DNA from 3 places in the Shewanella glacialimarina genome. Region 3 is predicted to be linked to each of the others. Evidence: predicted binding sites of a transcription regulator. Region 3 holds the regulator's gene; each other region holds the start of a gene.
What was found. Region 3 encodes ArgR, which controls arginine synthesis, uptake and breakdown. Its sites were predicted from a motif close to ANTGAATANNTATTCANT; they were not measured.
Positions count from the first base shown of each region.

Region 1: argA (amino-acid N-acetyltransferase) is a predicted target of ArgR. The motif match lies at 7,356-7,373, and genes of this name have one in related genera.
Region 2: FJ709_RS13990 (OadG family transporter subunit) is a predicted target of ArgR. The motif match lies at 6,878-6,895, and genes of this name have one in related genera.

Region 1 covers NZ_CP041216.1:4,159,130-4,170,367, forward strand. Annotated here, with positions in the region: gene FJ709_RS18175 (hypothetical protein) at 1-1,654, shown strand, start outside; gene recQ (DNA helicase RecQ) at 1,754-3,577, opposite strand; gene FJ709_RS18185 (thioesterase family protein) at 3,745-4,209, shown strand; gene rarD (EamA family transporter RarD) at 4,325-5,227, shown strand; gene FJ709_RS18195 (PH domain-containing protein) at 5,259-5,798, opposite strand; gene argA (amino-acid N-acetyltransferase) at 5,954-7,273, opposite strand; gene rpmG (50S ribosomal protein L33) at 7,540-7,713, opposite strand; gene rpmB (50S ribosomal protein L28) at 7,720-7,956, opposite strand; gene radC (RadC family protein) at 8,078-8,755, opposite strand; gene coaBC (bifunctional phosphopantothenoylcysteine decarboxylase/phosphopantothenate--cysteine ligase CoaBC) at 8,906-10,099, shown strand; gene dut (dUTP diphosphatase) at 10,096-10,554, shown strand; gene slmA (nucleoid occlusion factor SlmA) at 10,590-11,183, shown strand.
Region 2 covers NZ_CP041216.1:3,194,587-3,205,824, reverse strand. Annotated here, with positions in the region: gene recA (recombinase RecA) at 184-1,245, shown strand; gene FJ709_RS14035 (DUF2391 family protein) at 1,480-1,875, opposite strand; gene alaS (alanine--tRNA ligase) at 2,209-4,833, shown strand; gene csrA (carbon storage regulator CsrA) at 5,236-5,430, shown strand; tRNA gene FJ709_RS14020 (tRNA-Ser) at 5,709-5,800, shown strand; tRNA gene FJ709_RS14015 (tRNA-Arg) at 5,824-5,900, shown strand; tRNA gene FJ709_RS14010 (tRNA-Arg) at 5,924-6,000, shown strand; tRNA gene FJ709_RS14005 (tRNA-Arg) at 6,033-6,109, shown strand; tRNA gene FJ709_RS14000 (tRNA-Ser) at 6,118-6,209, shown strand; tRNA gene FJ709_RS13995 (tRNA-Arg) at 6,284-6,360, shown strand; gene FJ709_RS13990 (OadG family transporter subunit) at 7,021-7,254, shown strand; gene oadA (sodium-extruding oxaloacetate decarboxylase subunit alpha) at 7,275-9,056, shown strand; gene FJ709_RS13980 (sodium ion-translocating decarboxylase subunit beta) at 9,066-10,196, shown strand; gene FJ709_RS13975 (RecX family transcriptional regulator) at 10,367-11,176, shown strand.
Region 3 covers NZ_CP041216.1:3,574,440-3,585,677, reverse strand. Annotated here, with positions in the region: gene FJ709_RS15680 (ferredoxin--NADP reductase) at 1-314, shown strand, start outside; gene FJ709_RS15675 (Fe(3+) ABC transporter substrate-binding protein) at 490-1,497, shown strand; gene FJ709_RS15670 (ABC transporter permease) at 1,586-3,217, shown strand; gene FJ709_RS15665 (ABC transporter ATP-binding protein) at 3,219-4,247, shown strand; gene FJ709_RS15660 (Dyp-type peroxidase) at 4,368-5,306, shown strand; gene argR (transcriptional regulator ArgR) at 5,488-5,958, opposite strand; gene FJ709_RS15650 (META domain-containing protein) at 6,123-6,539, opposite strand; gene FJ709_RS15645 (hypothetical protein) at 6,638-6,928, shown strand; gene FJ709_RS15640 (GNAT family N-acetyltransferase) at 6,925-7,479, shown strand; gene FJ709_RS15635 (hypothetical protein) at 7,486-7,917, shown strand; gene metK (methionine adenosyltransferase) at 8,025-9,176, opposite strand; gene tkt (transketolase) at 9,663-11,238, shown strand, end outside.

The DNA of each region.
Region 1 (11,238 bases), 580 kb from region 3:
CGATTACATCAATTGGCTGTCACCACAGTATCCCGCTCAGGCTAAAAAACTTATTGATGAGCTTGATTCTTTGCATCAAGCAACGCCTTTTTCTGATCATCATTATTTGAGATTACATTTGTTAAGTTGTTTTAATCTGATTAATTTGGGTTTAAATTCACAAGCCATTAAAGTAGCCAAAGTTGGCGTCGATATGGCTCAAAAAATGCGTATAGATTTAGCCAAACCCTATTTTCTAGCCTGTGAAGCAAGTGCATTGGATTTTGAGGGGGAACAAATTCTGGCCGCACTCGTCAATGAGGAATCGATTAAATTAGCTCAGTTATATAACCAGCCTCAAGCATTGGCTCAGGGCTTAATAACTAGAAGTACCAGAAATAATACTAACGAAACCTTCTCACAAGCATCTGAAGATATCAAAGTCGCCATAGACTTATATCCTGCCGCAAAAGATCAAACTCCATCATGGTATTTACTGCCTGAACCTTACTTAACACTGGTGATGAGCAATTTAATGTATTCTTCTGGTGATTTATTGGCAGCATTAGCTTATGCAAAAGAAGCACAAGCCTCACATCAGTCTAATGGAGTTATTGCCACCGCTGTGGGGTTTTACTTGGCACGAATTTCTATCTCTTCAGGTGATTTAAAATCTGCAGAGCACTATTTAGCGTTAACTAAAACCCTTTCACCTGAACCAGATAACTTAAATAACCAAGCTAATTTTAATGCCCAAACGGCTTATATCGAACTGCACCTGGGTCACTTACTCTCAGCAGAAACCGCTATTGAAAAAAGCATCAAGTATTTTATCAATACTAATGACGATATTAAATTAATGCGGGCTCAACGTACTTTAGCAATGATTTATTTCGCTCAAGATAAAAACAAGCAAGCGTTATCGTTAATGAATGAAAACATTGCCCAAGCTAATCATAATAATCAATTTTTTGATCTAGTAGAGTTTCATCAAATTCTAAGTCAACATTACAGCAGCAACAATCAATATAAATTAGCGTTTCATCAGCAAGAACTTAAATATGCTGCAAGTCAAAAGGCCAGTGAAAAACTGACTAACACACGCATTGCACAGCTCAAGGCTAATCGCGAACCCATTGAAAATATTACTCAACAAATAGACCCATCATCGTTAATCTTTCAAGCACAAAATATCGCGCTACTCAGTTTAGCTATTTTTATTTTATTTGCATCGTTTATTTTCTTTATCTCCCGCAAGCCTAAAACTGAACTCAACTTGAGAAATGATGACGACCCATTACAGCAAATAGATTCAATATTAAGCTTGGCAAAGCAGAGCCATAATCCGCTCACATTGTTGCTACTGGACACAGTCAATATGCGTGATGTGGATATTGCGATAGTGCAAGGAGCAATGCAGCAAGTCTTACGAGAGCAAGATAAAATTTTGCGCCAAAAAAGCAACCAAATCGCAGTATTACTGCCCTTCACGACCGATAAAGGTGCTACACGAGTAGTTAATCAACTTGCGATCATTATTCAACCTTATCAATCGATTAAAGTTAACTTTGGCATCGCCAGCCTGCAGCAGTTGGACAACCTTGATAGCTTAATGAAACGTGCAGAATTAAATCAGCTAGGCAATTTACAGAAGTGGCACCAAAGTAGTAAATAAAATACTAAACAAACTGGATTAGAGGTAATGGCTGTTATTTGAGGTTTTACTTGAAAACTTTTTGATTTAGCAGAGTTTTATGGCCTGATAACCGAGACATTAGCTGTTGGCTAAATAGTCACTGATCTCATCAAGAAACTCACCACCGAAGCGGTCTAGTTTAATTTGGCCTACGCCGTTTACAGCCAGCATTTCACCTGGACTTGTGGGTAACATGGCAGACATTTCAGCCAGCGTTGCATCATTAAACACCAAATAAGGCGGTATATCGTGTTGTTCAGCAAGCTCTCGCCGTAATAGCTTTAAGCGTGCAAACAGCTTACGATCATATTGCTGCACTGAACGGGTATTGGGCTTACGTTTAACATCTAATAACTGAATACGTGGTTCAGCCAACATCAACGCCATTTCAGCTTTTAAAATCGGTCGGGCGGCGGGGTTTAAGCGAATACTGGAGCCGCGGGTAATGTCTTGACTGGCTAAGCCAAGGTGAATTAATTGCCTAAGTACACTTAACCAATGTTCGGCGGACTTATCAGCACCAATTCCCCAGGTTGTCAGCTTGTCGTGGCCCCTATCCATCACATTGGCAGCTTTAGAACCTCTTAGCACATCAATAATATGATGCATACCAAAGCGTTGTTGTAGTCTAAACACACAGGACAACACTTTTTGCGCATCTTCAGTACCGTTGTATCGTTTAGGTGGGTCAAGACAAATATCACAGTTACCACAGGGTTCAGAGGCACTCTCATCAAAATAATGCAGTAGTACCTGACGACGGCAAGTTTGCGCTTCAGCAAACGCTGCCATGGTATGTAACTTATGAAACTCAACCTGTTGCTGTGGACCCGGTTCAGATTGTTCAATCAAGTGTCTAACCCTGCCGATATCGGCGGGGTCAAATAACATATAGGCTTCGGCTTCTAACCCATCTCGACCGGCTCTGCCAGTTTCTTGATAATAGGATTCAATACTTTTAGGAATATCATAATGCACCACAAATCGCACATTCGATTTATTGATCCCCATACCAAATGCCACCGTCGCAACGACTATGTCGACTTGGTCTTTTAAAAATTTATCCTGTATATCCGCTCTGTCATCCTGACTCATGCCCGCATGGTAACCTTGCGCATTAAAACCTTGTAAGCGTAAGCGCTCAGACACTTCATCAACGCGGCGACGACTGCTGCAATAAATAATCCCACTGGCGCCATTTTGAACTTGGAGGTATTGGCGTAATTGATTCGCTGCATTGAGTTTTTCCGCTACGGTATAGCGAATGTTTGGACGATCAAAACTGGCTAATAGAGTATAGGGCTGAATATGCAAACGCTCACAAATACTCTGACGGGTAGCATGGTCTGCTGTGGCCGTTAATGCCATTAATGGAATGTGAGGGAAATGCTGTTTAAGCGCACCTAATGCAGCATATTCAGGCCGAAAATCATGACCCCATTGACTAATACAATGCGCTTCATCAACGGCAAATAATGAAATGGTAAGCTCGTGCATACGCTCAATAAAGTCCGGTCTTAATAACCGCTCAGGAGAAACGTAAAGCAGTTTTATTTCGCCCTGGTGCAACTGACGCAAAATTGCGGCGCTTTGCTCCCGTGGTAAGGATGAATTTAAATACGCCGCACTAACCCCACTTTGCCTTAAGCTATCGACTTGATCTTTCATCAAGGATATTAACGGTGACACCACAATAGTTAACCCAGGCATAACGAGTGCTGGTAACTGGTAGCACATACTTTTACCACCACCAGTTGGCATTATCACCAAGGTATCGTTGCCGGATAAAGCTTGCTCAATAACCTCACGCTGCCCATCGCGAAAATCGCGATAACCAAAGACTTGCTGCAATTGAGCAGCTAATAAATCAGCATGAGTAGATTGAACGGGTTGTGATGTCATTAGCGGAAAATGGTTTATCCATAATTAGTTGAACAGAACAAAATGAGTCGACTATTCTAAAGCACCCATGCACAGATGTCTTGGCTTAAACCACATTCACCTCTATCAAATGATGAGAATTAGCGCTAGATTAAATACTCTACGTTTAATAGAAAGCAAGGACGAACATGACAACACCCATTCAAGCTCAAGTGTTACAACAGGTTGCAGAGATTTTCGATAAGCATGTCCCGTTTCATAATCTATTAGGGTTAGAAATCATACGCTACGATATTCAGGGAGTAGAAGTGGCCATTAAGATGAAACCTGAATTAATTGGCAATATTCATCAAAACATTCTTCATGGCGGAGTAACAGCAACAATACTGGACGTTGTGGGTGGTTTAACCGTGTTTGCAGGGTTAGTTGGCAGTCGAGATGATTGGCAAATTGAAGAATTACAACAACGCCTCACTACTCTAGGTACCATTGATATGCGCGTTGATTATCTTCGCCCAGGTAGAGGCCAGGTGTTCACAGGCACAGGCAGTGTTATTCGCTCAGGTAATCGGGTGTCAGTTTGTCGTATGGAATTACATAACGAGGAAGGCACTCATATTGCCTTCGGCACGGGCACCTATATGGTGGGCTAATTTTGAGGCAGAATCTTTACAGCAGCAATCTAATAAGATAAATAAGTTTACTTGAGTCAGGCGACTATCAGGCCTACAATCTCCGGCTCATTTACCTGACAATTCCTGTGAACTTATGCCTGACTTAGAATACCGCAAAGGCGTTATACTTGCTGTGTGCGCCTACGCTATGTGGGGAATTGCTCCGCTTTACTTCAAATTACTTATTCAAGTGTCTCCTCTTGAAATTTTAATGCACCGAGTGATTTGGTCATTTGTATTTATGATCCTATTAATGCAATTTATCGGTGGATTTGGGCGTTTACGCTTAGTGCTTAAACAACCTAAACAAGTTGCGGTATTAGTTGTCACCTCGATATTAATCGCCGCCAATTGGTTAATCTTTATTTGGGCCATCAATAATGACCGCATGCTAGATGCCAGTCTAGGTTACTTCATTAACCCATTATTTAATGTCTTTTTAGCCATGTTATTTCTTGGGGAAAGATTGCGTAAATTGCAGTGGGTTGCTGTGAGCCTAGCCTTCATTGGGGTGTTACTACAGTTAATTTCGTTTGGGTCTATTCCACTCATATCGCTTGCATTAGCCGCCAGTTTTGGTTTCTATGGCTTACTTCGTAAAAAGGTCAATATCGATGCTAAAACCGGCTTATTAGTTGAAACAGCATTGCTGTTACCTATCGCTTTAGGTTATTTACTAATGACACTCGATTCATCGGCTACCAGTATGCTAGTCAACAACCTTAGTTTAAATCTAACCTTAATTGCAGCGGGTATTATAACTACCATTCCGTTACTTTGCTTTGCGGGAGCGGCGGTACGTATCCCATTTTCCATTCTAGGCTTCTTTCAATATATAGGCCCCAGTATTATGTTCATTTTGGCTATCAAGCTGTTTAATGAACCTTTTGATATGGAAAAAGGCCTAACGTTTGGATTTATTTGGTTAGCGCTTGTGGTATTTGTCGGTGACATGCTAGCACAACGTCAAAAACGCATTAATACAGCCAAAGTATAATTAACCTCATCAAGTCCCCTCAAGCACTCATTTAATAGGTTAGTTGAGTATGGAGCAAAGCCAGGGCAGTATCTGGCTGCTCCACGCTAATCATGATCACATAATCTTTATCGATAATAGGCACTATTACCACTTTTTGTGTGCCATTTTCCGCCGCAACAACTGACAGTAAGGCCTTATTGCCATTTTGTAATTTAAACCAGCCTAAAGCGTAACCTGGCAATCCTAATCCATTGATACGCCATTTAGGCTGCAATTGGGTTTGAATGGCTAAATCAGCGATGTACGAAGCCTGCCAATCAATATCACTCACGGTAAAATCTTGGCTATATAACGGCACATTGAATGACACGCTATTATCATCCCATTCCAGCTGACTGTTATATGACTGATACAAGGTTAATATAAATACCCCAAACACAGCCAACAAGATCCCCATGGAGGCATACTTAGCATTATTAGGCATGGGTTTACGCAATACGATAACGGCAATAACAAGCAGTCCCACTAACAAACCTATTAGGCTATATAGCGCTGACGGGCCTAAAGCACTGAGAGAAATAATGTGCATAAACGTATTCCACTGGATAAAAAATAATAATAAATTTAATATCATTTAATTTGCCAGCAACGACATATTATGTCAAATCTATTAATTTGATAAATGACAGGCATAAAAAATGCCGGACAGACCGGCATATTTAACGAGACAACAGGGTTATTCGATTACAAATCCAGTGCCAATATTTTTGAGCGACGTTGATAATTGTATAACTGCTTTTTCTTACCGGGTAATTCTTCTACTTCTACAATGTTGAAGCCATGCTCTAAAAACCAGTGAATACTGCGCGTTGTCAAGGCAAATAGGCGTGAATAACCACGAACACGCGCTTGACCAATAATGTTGTTTAACAACACGCTGCCTCGGTCTGCATCACGATAATCAGGATGAACAACTAAGCAGGCAAACTCACCGGCATTGTCTTCTTCAAATGGATATAACGCCGCACAACCAATGACTAAGTTATCGCGTTCAATCAGCATAAACTGCTCGATTTCCATTTCTAACTGTTCGCGTGAGCGACGCACTAGAATACCTTGCTCTTCTAATGGACGAATAAGGTTCAATACCCCACCAATATCGCCAATAGTCGCGCGGCGTAAGCGCTCTGCGCTTTCAGTCACAATTTGGGTACCAATACCCTCGCGTGAGAACAACTCTTGCAGTAAAGCACCATCATCTAAGTAACTGACTAAATGGCAACGTGGTACGCCATTGCGACAAGCATCAATACTCGCTCTAATGAAAGCTGTAGTTGCTGTGCATGCCGAACCATTTTGCTCCATTAACTCAAGCTGCAGCTGCGCTTGATTTGGCATCAGTTCAGCAATTGCATTGCCGTTTTCATCTAACAATCCATTTGTTTCACTAAAGCCGATAATTTTGTCTGCTTTTAGTTTTACAGCAACCTGGGTTGCCACTTCTTCGGCCGTTAAATTAAAGCTTTCGCCCGTAACAGACGCGGCTATAGGTCCCATTAAAACAATACAATTATTTTCTAACTGACGCTTTAAGCCTTGGCTGTCGATACGACGTACTTTGCCACTTAAGCAAAAATCAACCCCATCATCTACCCCTAAAGGCTGAGCAATCACAAAATTACCACAGACCAAGTTGATTTGTGCATTTTGCATTGGCGTATTGCCAAGGCTCATGGATAAGCGCGCGGTAATATCAAACTGTACCGCTCCGGCAACTTGTTTTATTACCTTTAAGGTATCTTCATCTGTAATACGCACACCATTATGGTAAGCAGGCTCAATACCCGCGGCCTGAAGGCCCACATCAATTTGCGGCCTAGCACCATAAACAAGAACAATTTTAATCCCGAGAGAATGCAATAACGCCACATCATTCAAAATGGCACGAAAATGATTATTCGCCAGCGCTTCCCCGCCTAGCATCACAACAAAGGTTTTACCGCGATGGGCATTAACATAGGGTGCAGAATGACGAAATCCATCAACCAATTCTGTAGTTCTCACAGGCAGATTCACCTCATTAAATAATTAAGTTTCGAAATTGCGATAGCGGTTAATTCCTACCCATCACATTTGACGCAATGCTATTGCATTTTAATGCACTATTAAAGCATTTATTTTCACTTTCAATAAAATAAACATGCTGTGCCAAGTGTAAAAAATTTAGGACAGCTATAAAGATAAAACGTTTACTCATTAGTATAGCTTACTTTATTACAAGCATAAAAAAAGCCCCTGTAAAGGGGCTTTTTAAAAGAGGCATAAATCAATTACTTGATTTTAGCTTCTTTGTACATAACGTGCTGACGAATAACAGGATCAAATTTCATGATTTCCATTTTCTCAGGCATATTACGCTTATTTTTTTCAGTAGTGTAGAAGTGACCAGTTTTAGCACTAGATACTAATTTGATCTTCTCACGATTACCTTTAGATTTAGCCATTTTCTATTATACCTTTTCGCCACGAGCACGAAGTTCTTTAATAACAACTTCAATGCCTCTTTTGTCGATAATACGGATACCTTTAGTAGATACACGTAGTTGCACGAAGCGTTTTTCTTCTTCTAACCAAAAACGGTGGTTTTGTAGGTTAGGTAAAAAACGACGACGAGTCGAATTTTTAGCGTGCGAACGGTTGTTACCAACCATAGGCTTCTTGCCAGTTACTTGGCATACTCTTGACATGTCAATCTTCTCCAAAACAAATTTTTAACGCTCGAGCATTAATGTGCCTCGTATGGCCGTCGCCCGAGGCACAAAGAGGGCGCATTTTATACACGATTAGCTACATAAGATCAAGTAGTGATTAACACATCCATCCCCGCTCAGCGAAGGATACTATCTCTTTATCACCCACAACCATATGATCTAACAAAGAAACATCGATAGTTTCTAATGCAATTTTTATTCGCTCAGTTATTCGCCGATCAGCTTGACTGGGCTCTGCAATGCCTGATGGATGGTTGTGGCATACTATTACAGCCGCGGCGTTTTTTTCCAACACTAAGCTCACCACCTCACGGGGGTAAACCGAGGCTGCATTAATAGTTCCGCGGAATAATTCTACAAATTGAATGACTCTATGTTGGTTATCCAACAATAGTAAGGCGAACACTTCATAGGATCGGTCTGCTAATTGTCTCATTAAATAGTCCCGAGTTAAATCAGGATTTGTCAAAATTTGGCCTTTTTGTAGATTTTCTCGTGCAATTCGCTTAGAAATCTCCGCTGCGGCCTGTAATTGAGCATATTTTACCGGTCCAATACCGGCAACTTTACAAATTTGCTGCTTAGGGGCAGAGAATAATTTACGCAAGCCGCCAAATTGCGTGATCAATTGACGTGATAAATCCAGTGCATTTTGTCCTGCTAAGCCATTGCGTAAAATCACTGCTAATAATTCGGCATCAGTTAATTGCCCTGCACCATTGAGTAATAATTTTTCACGCGGCCCTTCACCTTGCGGCCAATCTTTAATTGCCATAAACATTCCTTGTTTTTAATCGAGCAAAATCCATTCAAATAATTTGTCACTCTCACAGTATGGTCGAATATTTTGATAATGGATCTTCACCCACTTTTGATTGCTTTGTGGTATCGTTAGCCGCATTACGATTTGAAGCGAATTTTATCCATGCTGACAGATAAGAAAGTGTTATTAGGTATTGGTGGTGGCATTGCTGCATATAAAAGTGCCGACCTTATTCGCCGCCTAAAAGAGCGTGGCGCAGATGTTCGAGTTATCATGACTCAAAGTGCCATGGAGTTCATTACTCCGCTAACGATACAAGCCTTATCAGGCTATCCTGTCGCTGCAGATTTACTTGATCCAGCTGCGGAAGCCGCTATGGGACATATTGAATTAGCGCGTTGGGCCGATGTTGTACTTCTAGCCCCTACCACAGCAAATTTAATCGCCCGCATCAATGCAGGTATGGCAGATGATTTACTCACGACAACATGCCTAGCAACTAGCGCACCAGTGATCATTTGCCCTGCAATGAATCAGCAGATGTATCAAAATATCGCCACACAAGAAAATATTGCTAATTTAACCAGAAAAGGCTTTACCCTTTGGGGACCAGCATCTGGCAGCCAGGCCTGTGGTGAAGTCGGCCCAGGACGCATGCTTGAGCCATTAGCCATAGCAGAACAATTGGTTCAATTTTTTGCGCCAAAATTACTTGCAGGTAAAAAATTGCTATTAACAGCAGGTCCCACCCGTGAAGCCATTGATCCTGTAAGATACATTTCCAACCATAGCTCAGGCAAAATGGGTTTTGCTTTGGCTCAAGCAGCGAAGGAAATGGGTGCTGAAGTCACACTTGTTACTGGTCCAGTTAATTTGACTACTCCAGCCAATGTTTGTCGTATCGATATAGAATCAGCTGAACAAATGCTAACTGCGGTTATGGCTAATATTAGCCAGCAAGATATTTTTATTGGTTGTGCCGCTGTGGCAGATTACCGTATAGCTGACATCGCCACTGAAAAAATGAAAAAGTCGGCCGATAAAATGCAACTGTCTATGGTGCAAAACCCAGATATACTCGCCAATGTTGCAGCGTTAGCCAATAAACCCTTTACCGTCGGATTTGCGGCAGAAACTAATAATGTTGAACAATATGCTCGCGGGAAACTTGAGCGTAAAAAGCTGGATATGATTGCCGCTAATGATGTGTCTATTCAAGGCTTAGGCTTTAATGCCGATAATAATGCATTACAGGTATTTTGGCATGATGGGCAACATTCATTACCCGCAACAGATAAACTCTCGTTAGCGCGCCAACTGCTTACTTTAATTAATCAACAATTACCAACAACATGAAAACACCTATTGAACTAAAAATTTTAGATTCTCGTATTGGCAGTGAGTTTCCATTGCCGGTCTATGCCACACCGGGAAGCGCGGGTATGGACTTACGTGCCATGATAGACACAACGATGGAAATTACCGCGGGTGAAACCGTATTAATTCCAACAGGTATAGCAATTCATGTTGCTGACCCAAGCCTTGCTGCAATAATATTGCCACGCTCGGGATTAGGTCACAAACACGGTATTGTATTAGGTAATTTAGTCGGTTTAATTGATTCTGATTATCAAGGACCATTGATGGTGTCTTGTTGGAATCGAGGCTCGACATCTTTTACGATAGAAATCGGCGATCGTTTAGCACAACTGGTATTTGTACCTATAGTACAGGCGCAATTTACGTTAGTAGATGAATTTAATCACTCGGATCGTGGTGAAGGTGGATTTGGTCATTCTGGCACCAAATAACCCAACTTGCAGTCACTGAGTCAAGGAACATAAGAATGGCGGAAAGCCCTAAAATCAATCGTCGTGAACACATTTTACAATGTTTAGCTCAAATGTTAGAAACTAGCCCAGGTCAACGCATTACCACAGCCAAACTCGCTGCCGAAGTTGGGGTGTCAGAAGCGGCTCTTTATCGCCACTTTCCAAGTAAGGCGCGCATGTTTGAAGGGTTAATTGAATTTATCGAAGATGCGCTTTTATCTCGCTTAAACATCATAATGGATGAAGAGAAAGACACCATGAAACGCTGCCAATTAGTATTGCACCTTTTATTGGTATTTTCTGAGCGTAATCCAGGTATATCACGAGTGCTTAATGGAGATGCATTACTGGGCGAGAACGAGCGTCTACGCAGCAGAATAAGCGTACTTTTTGCTAAAATAGAAACTCAAATTAAACAAATTCTGCGTGAAAAAACAGTCCGTGAAGGCCGTGGATTTAATTTGGATGAAGCCGTTTTAGCCAACCTATTACTGGCCTTTGCAGAAGGCAGAATCTCGCAGTTTGTCCGCAGTGAGTTTAAGCAAAAGCCAACACTGCACTTTGACGAACAATGGACGTTTATTCAGCAACAGCTATTAAGAAGTTAATTAGCGCACAACGCTAAATTATTAAGTAATATGTATTAAAATTTATTGTGTCGTT
Region 2 (11,238 bases), 380 kb from region 3:
AATTTATGATTTTATTAATAAATAAAAAAAAGTAACCTCAGGGCTTGATACTGTATGACTATACAGTATACTGAACAACATATTGAGATGAGTGACGATATTAACGACACTTACAAACTAAATTATACACAGCAATTTTACCATTAATTGTGAACAAAGTTATTGCCTGGAAGGGGTTTGAAAATGAAGGTTGATCCAAATAAAGAGAAAGCACTTGCCGCAGTGTTAAGCCAAATTGAAAAGCAATTCGGTAAAGGCTCTATCATGAAGTTGGGCGAAGACCGCACCATGGATGTAGAAACTATTTCTACCGGCTCACTTTCATTGGACATCGCGTTGGGCGCAGGTGGACTACCAATGGGGCGTATTGTTGAAATTTACGGCCCAGAATCATCAGGTAAAACAACACTGACCCTAGAAGTTATTGCCGCAGCACAACGTGAAGGTAAAACATGTGCCTTTATTGATGCTGAGCATGCACTTGATCCTATTTATGCAAAAAAACTAGGCGTAGATATTGATAACTTATTATGTTCACAGCCAGATACAGGTGAACAAGCATTAGAAATATGTGATGCTTTAACTCGCTCAGGTGCGGTAGATGTTATTGTTGTCGATTCTGTTGCTGCGTTAACACCAAAAGCTGAAATTGAAGGTGAAATTGGTGATTCGCATATGGGCTTAGCGGCTCGTATGATGAGCCAAGCTATGCGTAAGCTGGCTGGTAACCTTAAGCAGTCAAATACTTTACTTATTTTTATTAACCAAATTCGTATGAAAATTGGAGTAATGTTTGGTAGCCCTGAAACGACAACCGGTGGTAATGCACTTAAGTTTTATGCTTCAGTTCGTTTAGATATTCGCCGCACTGGCGCGATTAAAGATGGCGATGAAGTCGTCGGTAACGAAACCCGTGTTAAAGTTGTTAAAAACAAAATTGCCGCACCATTTAAGCAAGCTGAATTCCAAATTCTTTACGGTCAAGGTATTAACCGTACTGGTGAACTAGTGGACTTAGGTGTTGCACATAAGCTAGTTGACAAAGCTGGTGCTTGGTACAGCTATAAAGGCGAAAAAATTGGTCAAGGCCGTGCTAATGCCGGTAAATTCTTAACCGAAAATCCAGCTATTGCACAAGAGATTGATAAGACATTACGTGAGATGTTGCTTGGTTCTGGAACAGGTACCGCACCAGCATCATCTACAGATGAAAATATTGATTTAGAAACTGGTGAAGTTTTTTAAGCTAGCTTTGTTTTAGCTGCTAATTAATTTATTTAAGTCGTGGTGCGTATTTTACGTATCGCGACTTTTTTATGCTTCAGTTAAAAACACTCTGTTGTTATCCTTGCTATACCGACTAGTTCCACCTGTTATCAACTCAATTAATTGAATATATTAAATTTTAGTAGCTTAAAATGTTAACCGCAGAACAATAACAAACCAAATAACATTGTCTCCAGTTCATCCTATACAAGATTATTCTTTATCAAAACTGTCCACTACAATCGCGCCCATCGATGCAGGCATAGTAATAACTATTATCCGTTTTAGCGATGTTAATGGATCTACCCAAAAGGGTAATTTGTCTAAACAAAATAGCACTAATGCAACCACTAATGCTGTCATTAGGTAAGCGATGACAATACGGAAAATAAACACTAATTTTCTTGAGCTAATATTATTTTGAAATACACTTTGATAGGTATATAGCCCTAAAAAAATAACCGATAATAAAAAAAGCATTAATAAATTGAAAAAAGGGAGTGTTTCACCTAATCGCCACGCTTCCTCTGAAAACGAAATCGGTACCGCAAGCGCAAATGCGCCGACAAAAATTTGGCTAGCATCTTCGCCATTAAAGCTAAACTTCATTACTTTTCCTTTTAAAAACATTCTGGTTTGCATAACAAACCCTAAGTTAAAGCCTAGATGTAATACTAGCTGCAATATATGAAGGACTGTTTAACTACAAATTACCTTAAAGCGAGTGTTTACGCACCTATATTCAGATTTATAGCTAATTGAGAAGATTGTTAATCTTATGCCACAGCACTCATATTTTGCGATAAGCTAATCGAATATTGTTCAGATGATAATCGCCTTACTCATCTCGCATTTTTGCGTAAATTCAGTATATAATGCCCTCATTTACTGGCTTGTATAGCAAGCTAGACACTTTTGTATTCTCTATATCAGGACGCATCCATGTTTCAGACCACTGCAGAGTTAAGAAGTGCTTTTTTAAAGTACTTTGAAGATAACGGACATCAAGTTTTAGACAGTAGTTCGCTGGTTCCAACTAACGACCCAACACTGCTATTTACCAATGCCGGCATGAACCAATTTAAAGATGTGTTCTTGGGGATGGATAAACGCAGCTACACTCGTGCGACGACATCACAGCGCTGTGTTCGAGCAGGTGGTAAGCATAATGATTTAGATAACGTGGGTTATACCGCCCGTCACCACACTTTTTTTGAAATGCTAGGTAATTTTAGTTTTGGTGATTACTTCAAAGAAGAAGCGATCCGTTTTGCTTGGACCTTTTTAACTGAAACATTGAAATTACCAAAAGATCGTTTATGCGTGACCATTTATGAAACCGATGATGAAGCGTTTGAGCTGTGGAATAACAAAATTGGCGTAGCTGCTGAGAATATTATCCGAATCGGCGATAATAAAGGTGGGGCTTATGCGTCAGATAACTTCTGGCAAATGGGTGACACCGGTCCTTGTGGTCCATGTTCTGAAATTTTCTATGACCATGGCGATCATATTTGGGGCGGACGTCCTGGCTCACCTGAAGAAGATGGTGATCGTTTTATCGAGATTTGGAACATCGTATTCATGCAATATAACCGTCAAGCAGATGGTGAGATGTTACCTTTGCCTAAGCCGTCTGTTGATACCGGCATGGGAATTGAACGTATTGCAGCTATCATGCAGGGCGTACATTCAAATTATGAAATTGATATCTTTAAGCAACTTATTGCTAAAACAGCTGAAATAATTAACGTTACTGATTTAGAAAATAAATCATTACGCGTAATAGCTGATCATATTCGTTCTTGCTCTTTCCTGATTGCGGACGGTGTTTTACCTTCTAATGAAGGCCGTGGTTATGTACTGCGTCGTATTATTCGCCGCGCAGTACGTCATGGTAATAAGCTTGGTGCTACGGATGCGTTTTTCTATAAGCTTGTACCTACCTTAATTAACGTTATGGGTGATGCAGCTAAAGGCTTAGCTGCAATGCAAGCAATTGTTGAAAAAGCCCTAAAAGCTGAAGAAGAGCAATTTGCCCGCACGTTAGAGCGTGGTTTAGGGCTGCTTGATAACGCGCTTAATAGCTTATCAGGCAAAATGCTTGATGGAGACACCGCATTTAAACTTTACGATACCTACGGCTTCCCTGTGGATTTGACCGCAGACGTATGCCGCGAACGTGATATTACTGTTGATGAAGTTGGTTTTGAAGCGGCAATGGCTGAGCAACGTAGCCGTGCGCAAGCTGCTGGTAACTTTGGTACTGATTACAACAAGCAATTGATTATTGATAAGCAAACCGCATTTTGTGGTTATCAAGGCTTAACCGGTGATGCGACCGTAGTTGCTTTGTACGTTGATGGCAACGAAGTGGGCGAAGTGACAGTTGGTCAGGAAGCTGTGCTGGTACTCGATAACACACCTTTCTACGCAGAATCTGGCGGACAAGTTGGTGACCAAGGTCTGCTAAACGCACAAGGCGTTAGCTTTGAGGTGCATGATACACAGAAATTTGGCCAGGCAACGGGTCACCAGGGAAAACTGACTCAGGGCACAATTAAAGTTGGTGCTAATTTAACGGCTTTAGTCGATAACAACTTGCGCAAGAGCACTGAACTTAACCATTCAGTGACTCACTTACTTCATGCTGCACTTCGTCAAGTATTAGGCAGTCATGTGACCCAAAAAGGCTCCTTAGTCAATCCTGAGCGTCTACGTTTTGACTTCTCACATTTTGAAGGTGTCAAGCCGGCTGAAATTAAAGAGATTGAGGAGTTAGTTAATACTCAAATTCGTCTGAATCATCAATTAAATACCCAAGAAATGGGTATCGATGAAGCCAAAGAAAAAGGCGCAATGGCGTTATTTGGCGAGAAGTATGATGCACAGGTACGTGTTGTTACCATGGATGACTTCTCTATTGAGTTATGTGGCGGTACGCACGTTAGTCGCACGGGTGACATTGGCTTATTTAAATTAACCTCCGAGAGCGGTATTGCTGCAGGTGTGCGTCGTATTGAAGCTGTTACTGGCGCTGCGGCAATGGCCTATGTGGCAGATCAACAAGCCCAGTTAGAAGAAGCCGCTGCGTTACTTAAATCAGACAGTGCTTCTGTTATCACTAAATTAAAAGCGCAGCTAGATAAAGTGAAACAGCTTGAGAAAGACTTATCGCAAATGAAAGATAAGCTTGCCGCTGCAGCAAGTGCTGATTTAGCAGGTGATGCTATTGAGATAAATGGTATTAAAGTCCTAGTGAAAAAGCTTGAAGGTGTTGATGCTGGATCACTACGTGGTTTGCAAGATGAGCTTAAGCAAAAGTTAAAGTCTGCCATTATCGTATTAGGTGTTGCCACTGAAGGTAAAGTTAATTTGATTGCCGGTGTCAGTAATGATTTAACCAAGCAAGTTAAAGCCGGTGAGTTGGTGGCTATGATTGCTCAGCAAGTCGGCGGTAAAGGCGGTGGACGCCCAGATATGGCACAAGCGGGCGGTACTCAGCCTGAGAACTTAGATGCCGCATTAGCTTTAGTGTTACCTTGGTTGACTGAACGCTTAGGCTAAACAATAGCCGTGAACGAAAAATAATACTTAAATCAAGTCTTAAAGCAGGGTTATTACACTTTAAGGCTTGAGTGTCATTGACACTTTTGGCATAGTTAACACAGTTTTGCTGCTGGTCACTATCACAGCGCGGTTAACTTAACACTTAAGTTGGTTCGAAAATGGTTTAATATGTCGTGCATAACGGGTTTGTTAACTATTTATCGTAATTGTCATTTTGTATGATCTAATGTCGATGCACTTTTATGTTGGTATTAGCTCATTTGTTAATTTTTGAATTATATATGCTTAATAGTCAAACTTTGTATTTGAAGTTACTATGACTTTTACTGAGCAAACCCTATAATAACGCATATTACGGACAAAGCGTGTTATGCAGTGTGAACTAAAGGAGTAACCAATATGCTAATTTTGACTCGTCGTGTAGGCGAAACATTGATGATTGGTGATGAAGTCACTGTCACAGTATTAGGTGTCAAGGGTAACCAAGTACGTATTGGTGTCAATGCGCCCAAAGAAGTATCTGTTCACCGTGAAGAAATTTACCAACGGATCCAATCTGAAAAGTCAGACTCATCTGATAGTGGTAATTTCTAAGCAGTTTTTGTTAGATATTGAAACGACTAAGTCAGCATTTGCTGACTTTTTTGTTTTTAAACGCGGTAAAGTTTTGTTTAGCTTGACTGCAAATATTGTAATAGGTGAGAAAGTATTTTATTTAGCTAATATTATTTATTCACTTAATAAGTAGAGCATTTGGAGTCTTATTTGCTGTTAAACCCCTCAATGTGCTTAAAAACAGTTCAAATGGTTAGTGGTTTGGAAAAAGGGTTTGACTTATTTTCGGCAAACAGTAATATGTGCGCCAAGAAAACGGAGAGGTGGCCGAGTGGCCGAAGGCGCTCCCCTGCTAAGGGAGTATGGGCTTTAACTCCCATCGAGGGTTCGAATCCCTCCTTCTCCGCCATTTCTTACAATAGTTAAATCGATGCGGATGTAGCTCAGCTGGATAGAGTACCTGGCTACGAACCAGGCGGTCGAAGGTTCGACTCCTTCCATCCGCACCATTTCTATTGTTGTGATTTTGAATGCGGATGTAGCTCAGCTGGATAGAGTACCTGGCTACGAACCAGGCGGTCGAAGGTTCGACTCCTTCCATCCGCACCATTCAAAATAGAAAGACTGTATAAAACAAATTTGCGCGTGTAGCTCAGCTGGATAGAGTACCTGGCTACGAACCAGGCGGTCGGAGGTTCGACTCCTCCCACGCGCACCATATTTGACGGAGAGGTGGCCGAGTGGCCGAAGGCGCTCCCCTGCTAAGGGAGTATGGGCTTTAACTCCCATCGAGGGTTCGAATCCCTCCTTCTCCGCCATTCATTCATTGATGTTATAGTGCACTGCACTTTAATCTGATGTAATGATGGCATTAAGTGCTAAGTAAGATTTTGCGCGTGTAGCTCAGCTGGATAGAGTACCTGGCTACGAACCAGGCGGTCGGAGGTTCGACTCCTCCCACGCGCACCACATTTAAAAACCTGCTATTAATTAGCAGGTTTTTTTTTTGCCTTCGATTTCTAATCATTTCATTTACCTGCGTTTAATCATCCATATTCATCTTCGATAGACATTTTGGTGATCTTTCAATCTACTTATCATCTTTAATGACTATAAATAACCAATCCCATCACAGAGTTGTGATTTTATTTTTATGTTTAGTAAATTTTTATTCAATGCTCAAGATTGGAACAATAAGTGGCGGTAAATCGTTGGTGGTTGTCTGTTCAGTTTGGCCAACAATGATGTAACACTCTTGTATGTCAGATGGGAAGTGAGGTTTATTATGTAATCCTTAGTTAATGGCTGCTTTTGTTATGTAATTCTTATTTGTTTCTATTTTTGGTAATTATTTATGGTAAGACCATTTTACAGTTGGATAGTGGTTTTGTTATAATTTGTGTATATTTTGTAACATCAAAAGCCGTTAAAATGGATATGAATTCAGTTTCTGTTAAAGTTGGCTTGATTAGCTGGTCAAGTATTAATTGAATATTTATTCTGAAAATGGTTTTGAATAAATGAATGCGAAATAACGAGGCCGCGAGTCATCATGCCTTAATACGCATGTCAAAGCTTGGCATGTTACCCAATGGAACATATTTGTCGTATTTATTACAGTGAGGGACTATGGCATCGATCAGCCAACAATTAGTTGATGCGCTTGGCATTATGGTGATGGGAATGGGCTTAGTGTTCATTTTCTTGAGTATTTTAATTGTCGGCATTGGAATAGTGGCTAAATACAGTCCAGTTCCTATTGAGCCAACACCAGAGCCAAAGATCAACACAGGATCAACGACAGGATTAAATCCTAAGTTAGTCGCCGCTATTACTTCTGCGATTCATCAATATCGCGCGTAAGATTTATTTTGGGAGCTTTTATGAGCAAGCCGTTATTACTCACCGATGTCGTCCTGCGTGACGCCCACCAATCTCTACTTGCAACACGCTTACGTATTGATGACATGTTACCCATTGCTTCCTTGCTGGATAAAGTGGGTTATTGGTCATTAGAATCATGGGGTGGCGCTACTTTCGATTCATGTATTCGCTATTTAGGCGAAGACCCGTGGGATCGCATTCGTGAACTCAAAAAAGCCATGCCAAACACGCCACAGCAAATGTTGTTACGAGGACAAAATTTATTAGGTTATCGCCATTATGCTGATGACGTCGTCACTCGTTTTGTAGAGCGTGCACACACCAATGGTGTTGATGTGTTCCGTATTTTTGATGCCATGAACGATGTGCGTAACTTAGAAACCGCCGTTAAAGCGGTTAAAAATGTTGGTGGTCACGCGCAGGGGACGATTTCATTCACCACTAGCCCAGTACATACCCTTGATACTTGGGTTGATATGGCTAAGCGCTTAGAAGACATGGGCGCGGATTCATTATGTATTAAAGATATGGCTGGCTTACTTAAGCCGATGCAAGCTTATGATTTAATTAGCCGCTTAAAGTCGCAAACTGACTTAATGGTATCGATGCATTGTCATGCGACAACAGGTCTTAGCACAGCGACATACCAAAAGGCCATCGAGGCGGGTGTTGATGTGCTTGATACTGCAATCTCTTCAATGAGCCAAACCTACGGCCACAGCGCAACCGAAACGTTAGTGGCCATGGTAGAAGATACCGATAGGGCCACTGGCTACGATATGGTGCTCTTAGAAGAGATAGCCGCTTATTTCCGTGAAGTACGTAAAAAGTACGTCCGTTTTGAGGGCGCACTTAAGGGAATTGATTCACGTATTTTACGCGCCCAAGTGCCAGGTGGCATGTTAACCAACATGGAAAATCAGCTAAAAGAGCAAGGTGCTGCAGACAAGATGGATGCCGTGTTAGCTGAGATCCCACGGGTACGCGCAGACTTAGGTTTCTTACCTTTAGTGACACCAACGTCACAAATTGTTGGCTCTCAATCGGTTATCAATGTGTTGATGGGTGAACGATACAAATCGATGACTAAAGAAACCGAAGGTGTGTTTAAAGGCGAATATGGCGCGACACCCGCTCCGGTTAATGCTGAGCTACAAGCTCGTGTGTTAAATGGAGCAAAAGCTATTACTTGTCGTCCAGCTGATTTAATCGCCCCTGAACTTGATAAGCTCCGAACAGAGCTAGCCATTAAAGCCCAAGAAGAAGGTTTTACTTTGGCCGCTGAGTCTGACGACGATGTAATGACCTATGCTTTATTTAATCAAATTGGTCTTAAGTTTCTACAAAATCGGGGTAACCCTGATGCCTTTGAACCTGTGCCCTCAGCAGATGATTTAGTGGTTAAAGCGGATAACGAAAAAGGCCCTGAAACCTATACCGTTAATGTAGAAGGTCAAAGTTTTGTTGTTCAGGTAAGCCAGGGTGGTGAGATCAGTCAAATAGTGCCTGTGGCTACTTCTAATGCTGCTACCCCTACTCAAGTCGTCTCAGCGCCTACTGGTGCAGTTAAATACAGTATGACAGCGCCATTGTCGGGTAATATATTTAAAGTGCTTGTGGCTAACGGTCAAGCGATTAAAGCCGGTGAAGTGGTTATCATTCTTGAAGCTATGAAAATGGAAACTGAAGTGCGTGCGAACGAAGACGGTGTGGTCACTAATCTTGCGGTTAAGCAAGGCGACAGTGTCACGGTTGGCTCAGCATTATTAGATTTGGCGTAAGAGGACATTATGGAAGGATTAATGGCCTTTTGGGGCGAAACAGGTATTGCTCATTTCACCGGTGGGCAAGTATTAATGATGGGCGTAGGGTGTTTATTACTTTATCTTGCCATCGCACGTGGCTTTGAGCCTTTGTTATTATTGCCTATCGGCTTTGGTGCCATTTTAGCCAACATTCCCAATGCAGGCTTTACCGATGAAGGCGGCTTGCTTTGGTACGCTTATCATATAGGGATTGAAACGGGAGTTTTTCCGTTATTGATCTTTATGGGCGTTGGCGCTATGACCGATTTTGGAGCCTTAATTGCTAACCCTAAAACGTTACTATTAGGGGCCGCAGCACAGTTTGGTATCTTTGCCACATTGTTGGGTGCGATAGCATTAAATTGGGTGCCAGGTTTTGAGTTTACTATGCAAGATGCGGCTGCTATTGCCATTATTGGTGGCGCAGATGGCCCCACAGCTATCTTTCTGGCCTCTAAGCTCGCGCCAGATTTGTTAGGCGCAATTGCGGTAGCAGCATATTCGTATATGGCGTTAGTACCTTTAATTCAACCGCCCATTATGAGGTTGTTAACTACTCCTGCTGAACGTAGCATTAAAATGGAGCAGCTTCGCGAAGTCAGTAAACGTGAAAAAATTATTTTCCCGTTAATGGTAGTTGGGTTAACCATTTTGTTTTTACCTGCCGCCACGCCACTTGTGGGTATGTTCTGTTTGGGTAATTTGATGCGTGAATCGGGTGTAGTTGACCGTCTATCTAAAACATCACAAAACGAACTTATCAATATTGTCACTATCTTCTTAGGGTTAGCTGTGGGATCTAAACTGTCAGCTGATCAATTTCTACGAATTGAAACCTTAGGCATTTTACTGCTAGGTGCAGTGGCATTCTCTATTGGTACCGCTACAGGCGTGTTGATGGCTAAGTTAATATGTAAGTTATCAGGCGGTAAGGTTAATCCATTAATTGGCGCAGCAGGCGTGTCAGCCGTGCCTATGGCGGCCCGAGTGGTTAACAAGGTTGGCTTGGAAGCTAATCATCAAAACTTCTTGTTAATGCATGCTATGGGCCCGAATGTGGCTGGTGTGTTAGGCAGTGCCGTTGCTGCTGGGGTCTTATTAGCGGTATTAGGCTAATATCGTTTTAAAGTTATATATCTACACATTGAAGTAGCACTTAGAAATCTGTGTCGATATTATTAAAATAAGGCCAGTGCATCATGTACTGGCCTTATTTTTTGCTTAATCATCATTAGCCATAACTGCTACACTGTTTGAGATTACTTGTTACTTAAAGACCAATTTCTATGCAGCGTGCCCCATTACGTCAAGCCAAAACTATCGATAATGTCTTTAACAGTGCTTACTGGCATCTTGGTCAGCAAGACTTCACTATTAACGAAATTCGCACCAAGCTAGCGCGTAAAACTGATAATCAACAATGGATTGATATCGTACTGGCTAGACTAGTAGAAAGTGGTTATTTAAAAAATGACTTCGACTTCGCTGTACGTTATTGCCAGTCGGCCTTTAGCAGTGAGCTAGGTGCAGGCGCAATAAGGCGCAAACTACAACTGCGCGGTCTATCAGCAACAGACATTGAAACAGCAATAGAGCAAGTAATGCACGAGCAACAGGTCGATACCTTTGAAATGGCCACGTCTAGACTACTTAATAGATTTGATAACTTTAATGGCACCAGTAAAGAAAAAGTCTATACCCAGATGACTACAAAAGGATTTTCACGCGCAGAAATTGATCATGCATTATCCCACCATCCTGAAAGTGACACATTGCGCAGCAAGCTGGCGATAAAAGCTGACAAAGTTGATTTAACAACAGAAATTATTAAGCTATTTAATAAAGGCAAAGGTAAAACACTTATCTTGCAGGAGCTTAAACAGCGATTGATTGACGTGACTGATTTTGAAGAAACCCTTTACCAGTTAACCTTAACTGAAGAGGTTGATTTCTATCAAAGCTGTAAAGATCAGCTAGCTAAAAAACGTTATAACTTATCGGATTACAAAGAAAAGTCGAAAGCGTATGCGTATTTATCCCGTAAAGGTTTTGGCAGTGATGAAATAAAAGAAGCTATGTCACTAGATGACGAATAATCGAGTAACTATTTTTGTTGAAATTTAAATTTAATAGCCGATCTCTATAAAATAGGGATAAA
Region 3 (11,238 bases):
GCTTAGCGTCGGACTTAGCGTATTTAGAATCTATTAAGCAGCTGCAAGCAAAATATTCTCAACAATTTCACTTTATTCCTATTGTTACCCGTGAATCCTACGAAGATGCGTTAATGTGTCGCATTCCCGATGCGATTAATAATGGTCTGTTACAACAAAAAGCGTCATTAACGATTAATGCAGAAGACTCTCAAGTGATGATTTGTGGTAATCCTGGGATGATTTCTGATGCACAAACCGCACTATTAGAATTAGGGTTAACTAAAAACCTAAGAAGGGCTCCTGGGCAAATAACAGTAGAGAAGTACTGGTAATCAGCCACAGTGTTATATGCTTGCAGTACTGAGCGAGATCTAAGTCAACATCAATACAAATTTAATAAAATGCGCTTGCTCCTTTTGCGCTGATCATTTACCCTTGTCGCGATTGATAACTATTATCATTGTTAGTTGCTTTTGGCAGTTTAAATCAACCAAGGAGAATGTGAAAATGAAAATGGTACAAGGCACTGCGATTTTAGGTTTAGCATGTTTAGCCAGTTCTGCAATGGCGGATGAGGCGTTAACTGTATATTCATATCGACAAGCATTTTTGGTTGAACCTATCCTAGAGCAGTTTACTCAAAATACTGGTATTAAGGTCAATGTTGTATTCGCTAAAGATGGAATTGCAGAACGAATTGAACGTGAAGGCCGTTTGTCTCCAGTTGATGTTGTATTAACCTCTGACTTTTCTCGTTTAATGGAATTAGTTGAAAAAGATCTTGTCTCTCCAGTTAACAATGATGTGATTAATAGCAATATTCCTGAGGTTTATCGTTCACCTACGAATGATTGGTATGCACTAACTATGCGCGTACGTAATGTGTATTCTTCAAAAGAGCGCACCGGCAAGATTGATATCGATTATGAAGACCTAGCTAAACCGGAATACAAAGGTAAAATTTGTACTCGTAGTGGTAAGCACCCATACAATGTAGCTTTAGTGGCCTCTATGATCGCGCATCATGGCGAAGCAGAAACTAAAACCTGGCTTTCAGGCGTCAAAGCTAACCTAGCGCGCAAACCCCAGGGTAATGATCGCGACCAAGTGTTAGCGGTTAAAGAGGGAATGTGTGATGTTGCTATTGGTAATAGTTATTACTATGGCAATATGATGATGGATGAGAATCAAAAAAGCTGGGCTGAAGCCGTTGAGATAAACTTCCCTAATCAGGCTAACAGAGGTGCACACATTAACGTCTCTGGTATGGCGCTAGCTAAGTTTGCGCCAAGCAAAGATAATGCAATAAAATTAATGGAGTTTTTAACCTCTAATGTTGCTCAGCAAGCCTATGCGGACGTTAACATGGAATATCCGGTTAAAGCTGATGTGAAGCCGTCAAAACTTGTGGCATCATGGGGCGACTTCAAAGCAGATTCACTTCCTATTTATAAATTGGCTGAAAATCATCAAGCGGCAGTGAAGCTACTTGATGAAGTAAAATTCGACCTTTAATATCAATATTGATATTACGCCAGTTTTTGCATTGTCACTCAATACGGTGTCGAGGATTGCACCGTATTGATTTAACTGGATAGTTGTTATGATTTTAGGTTTATCCAGAAGCTGGTCGCTTACTGGTTACTTAATAGCGGCGGTGATCACACTGCCGCTTATTGCATTAATAGTGCAAGCCACATTTCCCGATGAAGCCGTTTTTAAGCACCTGTTTGATACCGTACTTCCAACCTATATTGCTAATAGCTTATTGCTTATGCTGCTGGTGGGTATTGGCTCGTTAGTCATTGCCGTCCCTGCAGCATGGTTTGTTGCCCGTTGTGAGTTTCCTGGGCGTCGATATTTTCAATGGTTATTGCTATTACCTTTGGCTATGCCAGCCTATATAGTCGCCTATGTTTATACTGATATGCTGGACTATGCAGGTCCTGTACAACGTGTCCTAAGAGATTTGTTTCAGTGGAGTTCTCCACACGATTATTATTTTCCTGCTATTCGTAGCCTAGGTGGTGCAGCGATCATGTTATCGTTAGTGCTGTTCCCTTATATCTATTTATTGGCTCGTACCGCTTTTATGGAGCAGTCTTCTAGTTTATTACATGCATCGCGCATTATGGGGTCTAGCCCTTGGCGCAGCTTTTGGCGAGTAGCTTTACCTATGTCACGTCCAGCGTTGGCGGTTGGTGTGGCACTGGTTGCAATGGAAACCGCTGCCGACTATGCCACCGTAAGCTATTTTGCTGTACCAACATTAACCACGGCGGTATATGACACTTGGCTGGGCTATGGCAGTTTAACCGCGGCAGCCAAATTGTCAGCGATTATGTTATTAGTGATTTTTACTATGGTTGGCGTTGAGCGATTTGCCCGGCGCAAGCAAGAGTTATTTCAAAAGCAATCAGCGCTGAGTGACAATGATAGATATCGACTGACAGGGATTAAATCTTTTGCAGCTTGGGCATACTGTAGTGCACTATTATTATTTGCATTTTTACTACCGTTTATAATTTTGAGCGCTTATGCCATCGATTATTTTGACCAAAGTTGGGATGATCGTTTTTGGCAATATAGCTGGAATAGTTTGTACATTGCGGTACTCGTTAGCTTAATATGTTTATTATTAGCTTTAATATTGATGTTTGTACGTCGAGTGAGTCCTAGGCAATCGGACTCCCTACCTTCACGCTTAAGTAGCACTGGTTACGCCTTACCTGGCACAGTTTTAGCGATTGGTGTGCTAGTACCTTTGACCTATTTAGATTTTGCGGTTAATGATATTTATGACTGGTTTGGCGCTCGCGGCCCTGGTTTGTTTTTTACTGGTAGTGTTTTTGCGCTTGTATTTGCATTCACGGTGCGTTTTTTAGCGATAGCAATTGGTAGCCTTGAGAGTAGTTATAAGCGCATATCACCATCGTTAGATATGGCCAGTATTACTATGGGCCAAAAGCCTAAACAGCTACTAATGCGTGTTCATTTGCCACTATTGCGCAAGGGCTTATTGGCTGGTGCGCTACTGGTATTCATTGAAAGTATGAAAGAGTTGCCCGCAGCGCTATTATTAAGGCCAATTGGCTTTGAAAATCTAGCGACCTATGTTTTCCAATTTGTGTCTGATGAAAAGCTCGAGCATGGCGCTCTGGCAGCTATTGTAATTGTATTTGTTGGACTTATTCCGTTGATTTATCTTAACCGTTCATTGGAGCATACTCGCTAATATGTCGACTCTTACCATCGAAAATGTCTCCAGTGATTACCAAGGACAGGTGATTTTAAACGGGCTCAATCTTACCCTGCAACAAGGCGAAATTGTCGCTTTGCTTGGCCCTAGTGGCTGTGGTAAAACCACCTTGCTTCGCGCTATTGCTGGCTTACAGCCCATTAGTCAGGGCACAATTCAAATCAATGGCAATACCCTTACCGGTGATGGAATATTTATTCCTAGTGAACAGCGCGGGGTAGGGATGATTTTTCAAGATTATGCCTTATTTCCTCACCTCAATGTGGCCGATAACATTCTATTTGGGGTGAAAGGCCTTAACAAAGCAGCGCGACAAGCCAGGCTAGATGAAATGCTTGAACTCGTTAAGTTAACCGGCTTAGGTCAACGCTATCCCCACGAGTTGTCAGGCGGGCAGCAACAACGTGTATCCATTGCACGCGCGCTGGCCTATGAACCCCAGTTACTCTTGCTTGATGAACCTTTTTCTAACATAGATGCTCAAGTACGTAATGAGATGATGCTTGAAATAAGAAGCATTTTGAAGCAACGTAATGTCAGTGCTGTATTTGTCACCCATAGTAAAGATGAAGCATTTGTATTTGCTGACAAATTAGCTTTATTTAAGCAGGGCGCTATTATTCAACACGGTTTGGCTGAAGACCTTTATGCTTACCCTACAGACCGTTATGTTGCTGAGTTTTTAGGTGCTGGAAATTATTTACCAATAAAGGTAACAAATAGTCAGCAAGTATCATCACCAATTGGTTTATTGCAAAGTAGTGCGGCTATAAATTATCCTGTTGACTACCAAGGACACTTATTACTTAGACCGCAACAAGTTGAACTGGTTGCTGATGATAATGGCGTCGCCACTATCGTGGATAGAAGGTTTTTAGGAACGGTTTGTCATTATTGGGTCAAAGTTGAAGAGCATTGTTTGGAAGTCAAAAGCCAAATATTACAGTTATCGCCAGGGCAAAAAGTTAATTTATTTGCACCAACGCACCCCTTGGTTATTTTTTGATTTGTGTTATTGAAAAATTATTTTATGATGATTATAAGATTTTCAATTGATTGAACACTGAATTAAGTCGTTCAGTTTAAGTCTCTCTTTCCAATAACAATCTAGGTGGTTTGTTTCAATATGGATAATCAGGTTATGCCGCGCGAGCAATTAGGGATATGTGCTGAAGGTAATTTACATAGTATTTATTTGATGTTTAATGCCAACGACGGCGTTGAGGATAAATTGCGTCCTTCAATTGCTAGTGTAGCGCAATATATCTATGAGCTAACAGATCAATATGCTGATAGCGCCTTCAATGGCTTTGTTGGCATTGGGGCTAATTTTTGGGACACATATTATCCACAGGCCCGCCCCGCACTGTTAAAACCTTTCCCTGCAATGAATGAGGGTAACCGTGATGCGCCGGCTATCGAATATGACTTATTTATTCATATTCGTTGTGACCGTTTCGATATTTTGCATCTGGTAGCCAATGAAATTAACCAAATGTTTGAAGACTTGGTTGAGCTGATTGATGAGGAGCGCGGTTTCCGTTTTATGGATAACCGTGATTTAACTGGTTTTGTTGATGGTACAGAAAACCCTAAAGGTCGTCATCGTCAACAGGTGGCTTTGGTAGCAGAGGAAGATCCTGAATTTAAATCAGGTAGCTATATCCATGTACAGAAATTTGCTCACAATTTAAGTAAGTGGCAACGTTTGCCTGTTAAGAAGCAAGAAGATATTTTCGGCCGGACTAAACAAGATGATATTGAATATGAATCTGCCGATAAGCCGTTAACCAGCCATACCAAACGTGTTAATTTAAAAGATGCTGATGGCAATACTATGGAAATTTTACGTCAAAGTATGCCATACGGCTCAATTAAAGAGCAGGGACTTATGTTTATCTCTAGCTGTAAGACACCTGATAATTTTGAGCAAATGCTACGTAGCATGATTTATGGTGATGGGCATGGTAACCATGACCATTTAATGCTGTTTACTAAAGCATTAACCGGGTCATCTTTTTTTGCACCTTCACTGGATTTTCTCACCCAGTGGGAAGAAGATTAAAGTCTGTGATAGATGAATAGCAGCTGTCATTAATAATGATTATTAACCGTCGCTGTTAACAAAAATACCCAATAAAAAAGCAATGCCAAAGCATTGCTTTTTTATTGGGTATTTAATAGTAAGCACTGATATTTCGGGGTTCAGTGATAGCCAACAGCTACTTCTTGATATAACTAAGCCGTTACTCAGTGAAGTTAAACAGAGACTTAACCGTTTCAAGCGTATCATCAATTGTTTTAATGCTTGAAGGGCTAATAAAGATAGTATCGTCACCGGCAATGGTGCCTAAAATACCTTCCGGCTTTCCTATTGAGTCCAATAGTCGTGCAATTAATTGCGCAGCACCAGGGCTTGTGCGTACCACTATCATGGCTTGGTTATGGTCGACATCAAGTACTAAGTTTTTTAATGGACTACCAGCTGTCGGCACACCTAATTCTGCAGGTAAACAATAAACCATTTCTTGTTTGGCGTTACGGGTTCTCACTGCGCCAAATTTGCTCAGCATCCGCGATACTTTAGATTGGTTAATGTTGCCGAATCCTTCAGCTTGAAGCGCATTAACTATTTCACTTTGGCTGCCGAAGCGCTCTTCTTTTAAGATAGCTTTAAATGTTCTGACCAGATCATCCTGATTTTTATTGGTTGGCATATTGTATTTTCTTCTTATAGTTGTTATTCAAAAAAACGCTACATTTTGAATAAAAATGAATCTTGAGTCAAGAAAAATCCATTTTGTGTGAATATAAATTCAATTTAAAGCATTGTGCGAAGTGTAGTAAATTGTTTACTTAGCCACAAGCCGGGAAGGTTAAATTATTTGCTTAATTTACTTAGCACCATAATGGTTTGGCCGCTTTTATTGATTAAAAGTAACTTATTTTGATTAAGCTGGGCGCTATAAACTAAAGGCAGTGCTTGCATCACTCTTTGTTCTTGTACCATAAGTGCTTCGATACAAGCTTTGCGGGTTGAACCCGCGGGTGAAAGCGTCAGCAAATCGTTTTTAAGTGAGTATTGGCCCATAAATGGATTGCAACTAGTGTTGCCTGTTAACTGACCATTATCAGAAAAAACTAATTTTGCGGGACTGTAATCAATAGTCGGTTCTGACAGCACGGATTCAATATGCCACTGGCCAACAAGTGTTGTGGTGTTATCAATATCGGAATAACTTTGGCATGCGCTCAATGAAAAAATAACTGCTGCGGCGCCTAAAAAATGCTTTATCATGTTTACTGTATTTGCCTAGATTGCTTCAATTGAAGCTATTCTACTTGATACTGTGTCAAAGTGATAACACGTCAGCGGCCTATTAGTGAGAAATCGATATGATTAAATGGTTAAAAGGGCTTCATTACTTAGGGTCATTACTGTTATTTGCGGGCAGCTATTTACTGGTGTTTACTGAATCTAGCCAGCGTGCTCAGGGAATGTTGATGGTGGCGAGCCTTATTGGCTTAGGTTTAACAATGATGACGCCCTATCCTGTGGCATTAGTCATCGAATGGGCTAAAAAACAAGATACTGCTTCAGCTAAGCTCCCGTCAGTTGAAAGCACTAAAGTTGAAGCACCTAAATCTGAAAATTCCCCATCTGACAAGCCGCAGGAAAAAGAGTGATTCTATATCGCAAAGCCAATCTCGCGGATGTCTCGCAGTTAGTCGAGCTAGAACGCACCCATGTTAATGCTGAGCTAGGCCAGTTTGATCCCAGTCTTCAAGGGCACGCCTTAACGGCTGCGCAAGTGACTTTATTAATCAATCAACATTGGATTATGTTGGCGCTAGATAACCTGCAGATTGTCGGTTACGTTATTGCTGCTAAATGGGACTTCTTTGCTAAGCAAGCACTGTACCAAAAAATAATTCAAAAGCTGCCGCAATTAGATATTGAACGTGATGGTGTTAAATTAGCGCTTACTCAAACCAATAGTTGTCAATATGGACCAATATGGATAGCTGAGAAATATCGTGGTCAGGGTATTTTTACTCATCTAGTTAATCATATTGCTGATGCGGTTAGCAGTAAGGTTAGGTATTTAGTTGCCTATATTGCTGAAGATAATAACCGTTCATTTAGAGCCCATACTCAATATGCTGATATGCAAGTTGTCGATTTCTTTAGTTTTCAACAGCGCGATTTTTACTTGTTAGTTAGAGTTATTTATTGAGATAAAATGCTGAATATACCGTCAAAATTTGATGATTTGTTTGCGCCTTATCTTGGGCTGCGCTTGAGTGCGTTTGATAACGCCAAATTAGTTGTCGCTGTGTTAGCGCAACATCAATATAAATACCAAGCCGCTGAGATAATGTTAATCACCAAGGGCGCAGTTCAATCAACACCGCGTTATGCTGTAAAGTGGTTAGGGTTAACCAATAATCAAGTTGATATTGTTAATGGCTGTGCAGATAACTGCCGTGATATGGATTATTGCTGGATTGATTGTGGCAAGATAAATCAATATGAAGTGGGATTGATCTTAATTGATCCCACTGATGCACAAGGCAATAATATTGTGGTCGTGAATGCAATCACGTTACCGGTAATGACTATGCAGCAAATCGGTTTTATGTGTGTAGAAAGTGCCCATTTTGATCACTGTTGAACCCAGCTTTTTTTGCGTCTAATTTTAACGGTTCGTCAGTTTAAAATTACAGACAATAAAAAACCGCCTAAATGGCGGTTTTTTAATTCACGCTAATCAGTCTTTAGTTAGAAGCCTGCATCAGCACGTAAGATCTCAGCTTTATCAGTTGCTTCCCACGGGAACTCGCTGCGGCCAAAGTGACCATAAGCAGCAGTCTTTTGATAGATAGGGCGAGCCAAATCTAACATTGCAGTTAAGCCATATGGGCGTAGTTCGAAATGTTGACGAACTAACTTGATTAGCACTTCTTCAGACACTTTACCTGTGCCAAATGTTTCAATGCTAATTGAAGTAGGCTCTGCTACACCAATTGCATAAGACACTTGCAACTCACAGCGATCAGCTAAACCAGCCGCAACAATGTTTTTAGCCACATAACGCGCAGCATAAGCCGCACTACGATCGACTTTTGATGGATCTTTACCCGAAAAAGCGCCGCCACCATGACGAGCCATGCCGCCATAGGTATCTACGATGATTTTACGACCGGTTAAACCACAATCACCAACAGGACCACCAATAACAAAACGGCCAGTAGGGTTGATAAAGTATTTAGTATCTTTAGTTAACCAGTGTGAAGGCAATACTGGTTTGATGATGGTTTCCATCACAGCTTCAATTAAATCAGCTTGCTTAACTTCTTCTTTATGTTGGGTTGATAACACAACTGCATCAATACCGACAATTTTGCCATCGTTATAAGCAAAGGTGATTTGACTTTTTGCATCAGGACGTAACCAGGGTAACGTGCCGTCTTTACGTACTTCTGATTGACGCTTAACTAATTTGTGTGCATAAGTAATAGGTGCAGGCATTAACACATCAGTTTCGTTACTCGCATAACCAAACATTAATCCTTGGTCGCCAGCACCTTGCTCAGCAGGATCGCTTCGGTCAACACCTTGGTTGATATCAGGAGATTGCTTACCAATTGCATTCAAAACTGCACAGGAATCAGCGTCAAAACCCATATCAGAATGAGTATAACCAATGTCACGCACGGTTTTACGAGCAATTTCTTCGATATCAACCCAAGCAGAAGTGGTCACTTCGCCACCCACTAATACCATGCCTGTTTTAACATAGGTTTCACACGCAACACGAGCTTTCGGGTCTTGCTCAAGTATTGCGTCTAATACCGCATCAGAAATCTGATCGGCGATTTTATCTGGATGACCTTCTGAAACTGATTCAGAAGTGAACAAGTGCTTTGCCATAGTCGGAAATCTCATCGTTTGCTGATAAAAAATATAAATTTATATACGTCTAGACGTCTATTCTAGTCGAAATTGATTTTGATAACACCCCACTATACGAATTAAAGCGTAGAATTGTGCAATGTTTCATGAAAATGTTAACCAGCAAGATAAGCTGTTTGCTATTCTGTGTAATTAACGTGATGAAATTTAAAGCTTAAGTAGTATTTGATTCGTGATATTTTAACGCGACTGTATATATATTTGGACAATATAAACCCACTAAATAAATTGCCTGAACCAATAATGTCCGCTTTGATGGAAGCTTAATGCCATTATTTTACGCGCTAAATTAGGCCGGTTTATGGTAATTATTAAGCTTTAATAGCCAATCTGAAGTTTGAATTGATACACACGAAAAATATTAATTTGCGTCGCGCCGCCTAGTAGGGGAAAATATGTCTCCACAATTGCCCGCTAGACCTCATTAAACAAGCAGGAGAGAGCATGTCATCTCGTAAAGAACTCGCAAACGCAATTCGTGCGTTAAGTATGGATGCCGTTCAAAAAGCCAATTCTGGACACCCAGGCGCGCCAATGGGTATGGCAGATATTGCTGAAGTATTATGGAATGATTTCCTAAAGCATAATCCAACCAACCCTAACTGGGCTGACCGTGACCGCTTTATTTTATCTAATGGCCATGGCTCAATGCTTATTTACTCTCTATTACATCTTTCGGGTTATGAGCTTCCAATTGAAGAGCTTAAAAATTTCCGTCAGTTGCACTCTAAAACGCCTGGTCACCCTGAATATGGTTATACCCCAGGTGTTGAAACCACCACAGGTCCACTAGGTGCTGGTATCAGTAATGCCGTTGGTATGGCGATTGCTGAAAAAACCTTAGCGGCACAGTTTAACCGTGATGGCCACGATATCGTTGATCACTTCACTTACTGTTTCTTGGGTGATGGCTGTTTAATGGAAGGTATTTCACATGAAGCCTGTTCATTAGCGGGCACATTAGGTTTAGGTAAGTTGATTACGTTCTGGGATGACAACGGTATTTCTATCGATGGTCACGTTGAAGGTTGGTTTACTGACGATACGCCTAAGCGATTTGAAGCATACGGTTGGCATGTTATTGCAGATGTTGATGGTCACGACAGTGATGCCATTCGCGCAGCAATTGAACTTGCTAAATCTGTAACTGATAAGCCAACAATGATCTGTTGTAAAACAATTATTGGTTTTGGTTCACCGAATAAATCGGGTAGCCATGATTGTCACGGCGCGCCATTAGGCGATGCTGAAATTGCAGCCGCTCGTGAATTCTTAGGCTGGCCACACGCACCATTTGAAATTCCTACAGATGTATATAAAGGTTGGGATGCTAAAGAAACTGGCGTCGCCAATGAAAAAGCATGGGACAGTAAATTTGCTGGATATAAAGCAGCTCACCCAGCGTTAGCGGCTGAGTTTGAACGTCGTGTATTAAACGGTGATTTACCGGCAGACTTTGAAGCAAAAGCACAAGCATTCATTCAAGAATGCCAAGATAAAGCTGAAGGCATTGCAAGTCGTAAAGCATCACAAAATTCAATTGGTTTCTTTGGTGCTATGTTACCTGAATTATTAGGTGGCAGTGCTGACTTAGCGGGCTCAAACCTTACGCTATGGTCAGGTTCAAAAGGCATTCAAGACGATGCAGCTGGTAACTATATCTATTACGGTGTGCGTGAGTTTGGTATGAGCGGCATTATGAATGGCGCCTCATTACACGGTGGCTTCATCAATTACGGCGCAACTTTCATGATGTTTATGGAATACGCACGTAATGCGGTACGTATGTCTGCATTAATGGGTATTCAGAACATTTTCGTTTATACCCATGACTCAATCGGTCAAGGTGAAGATGGTCCAACTCACCAACCTGTTGAGCAATTAGCTAACTTACGTATGACACCTAACATGACTGTATGGCGTCCATGTGATGCTGCTGAAACAGCAGTATCTTGGAAGTCTGCAATTGAAACTCGCAAATCTCCAACATCATTAATCTTTAGCCGTCAAGGTCTTAAGG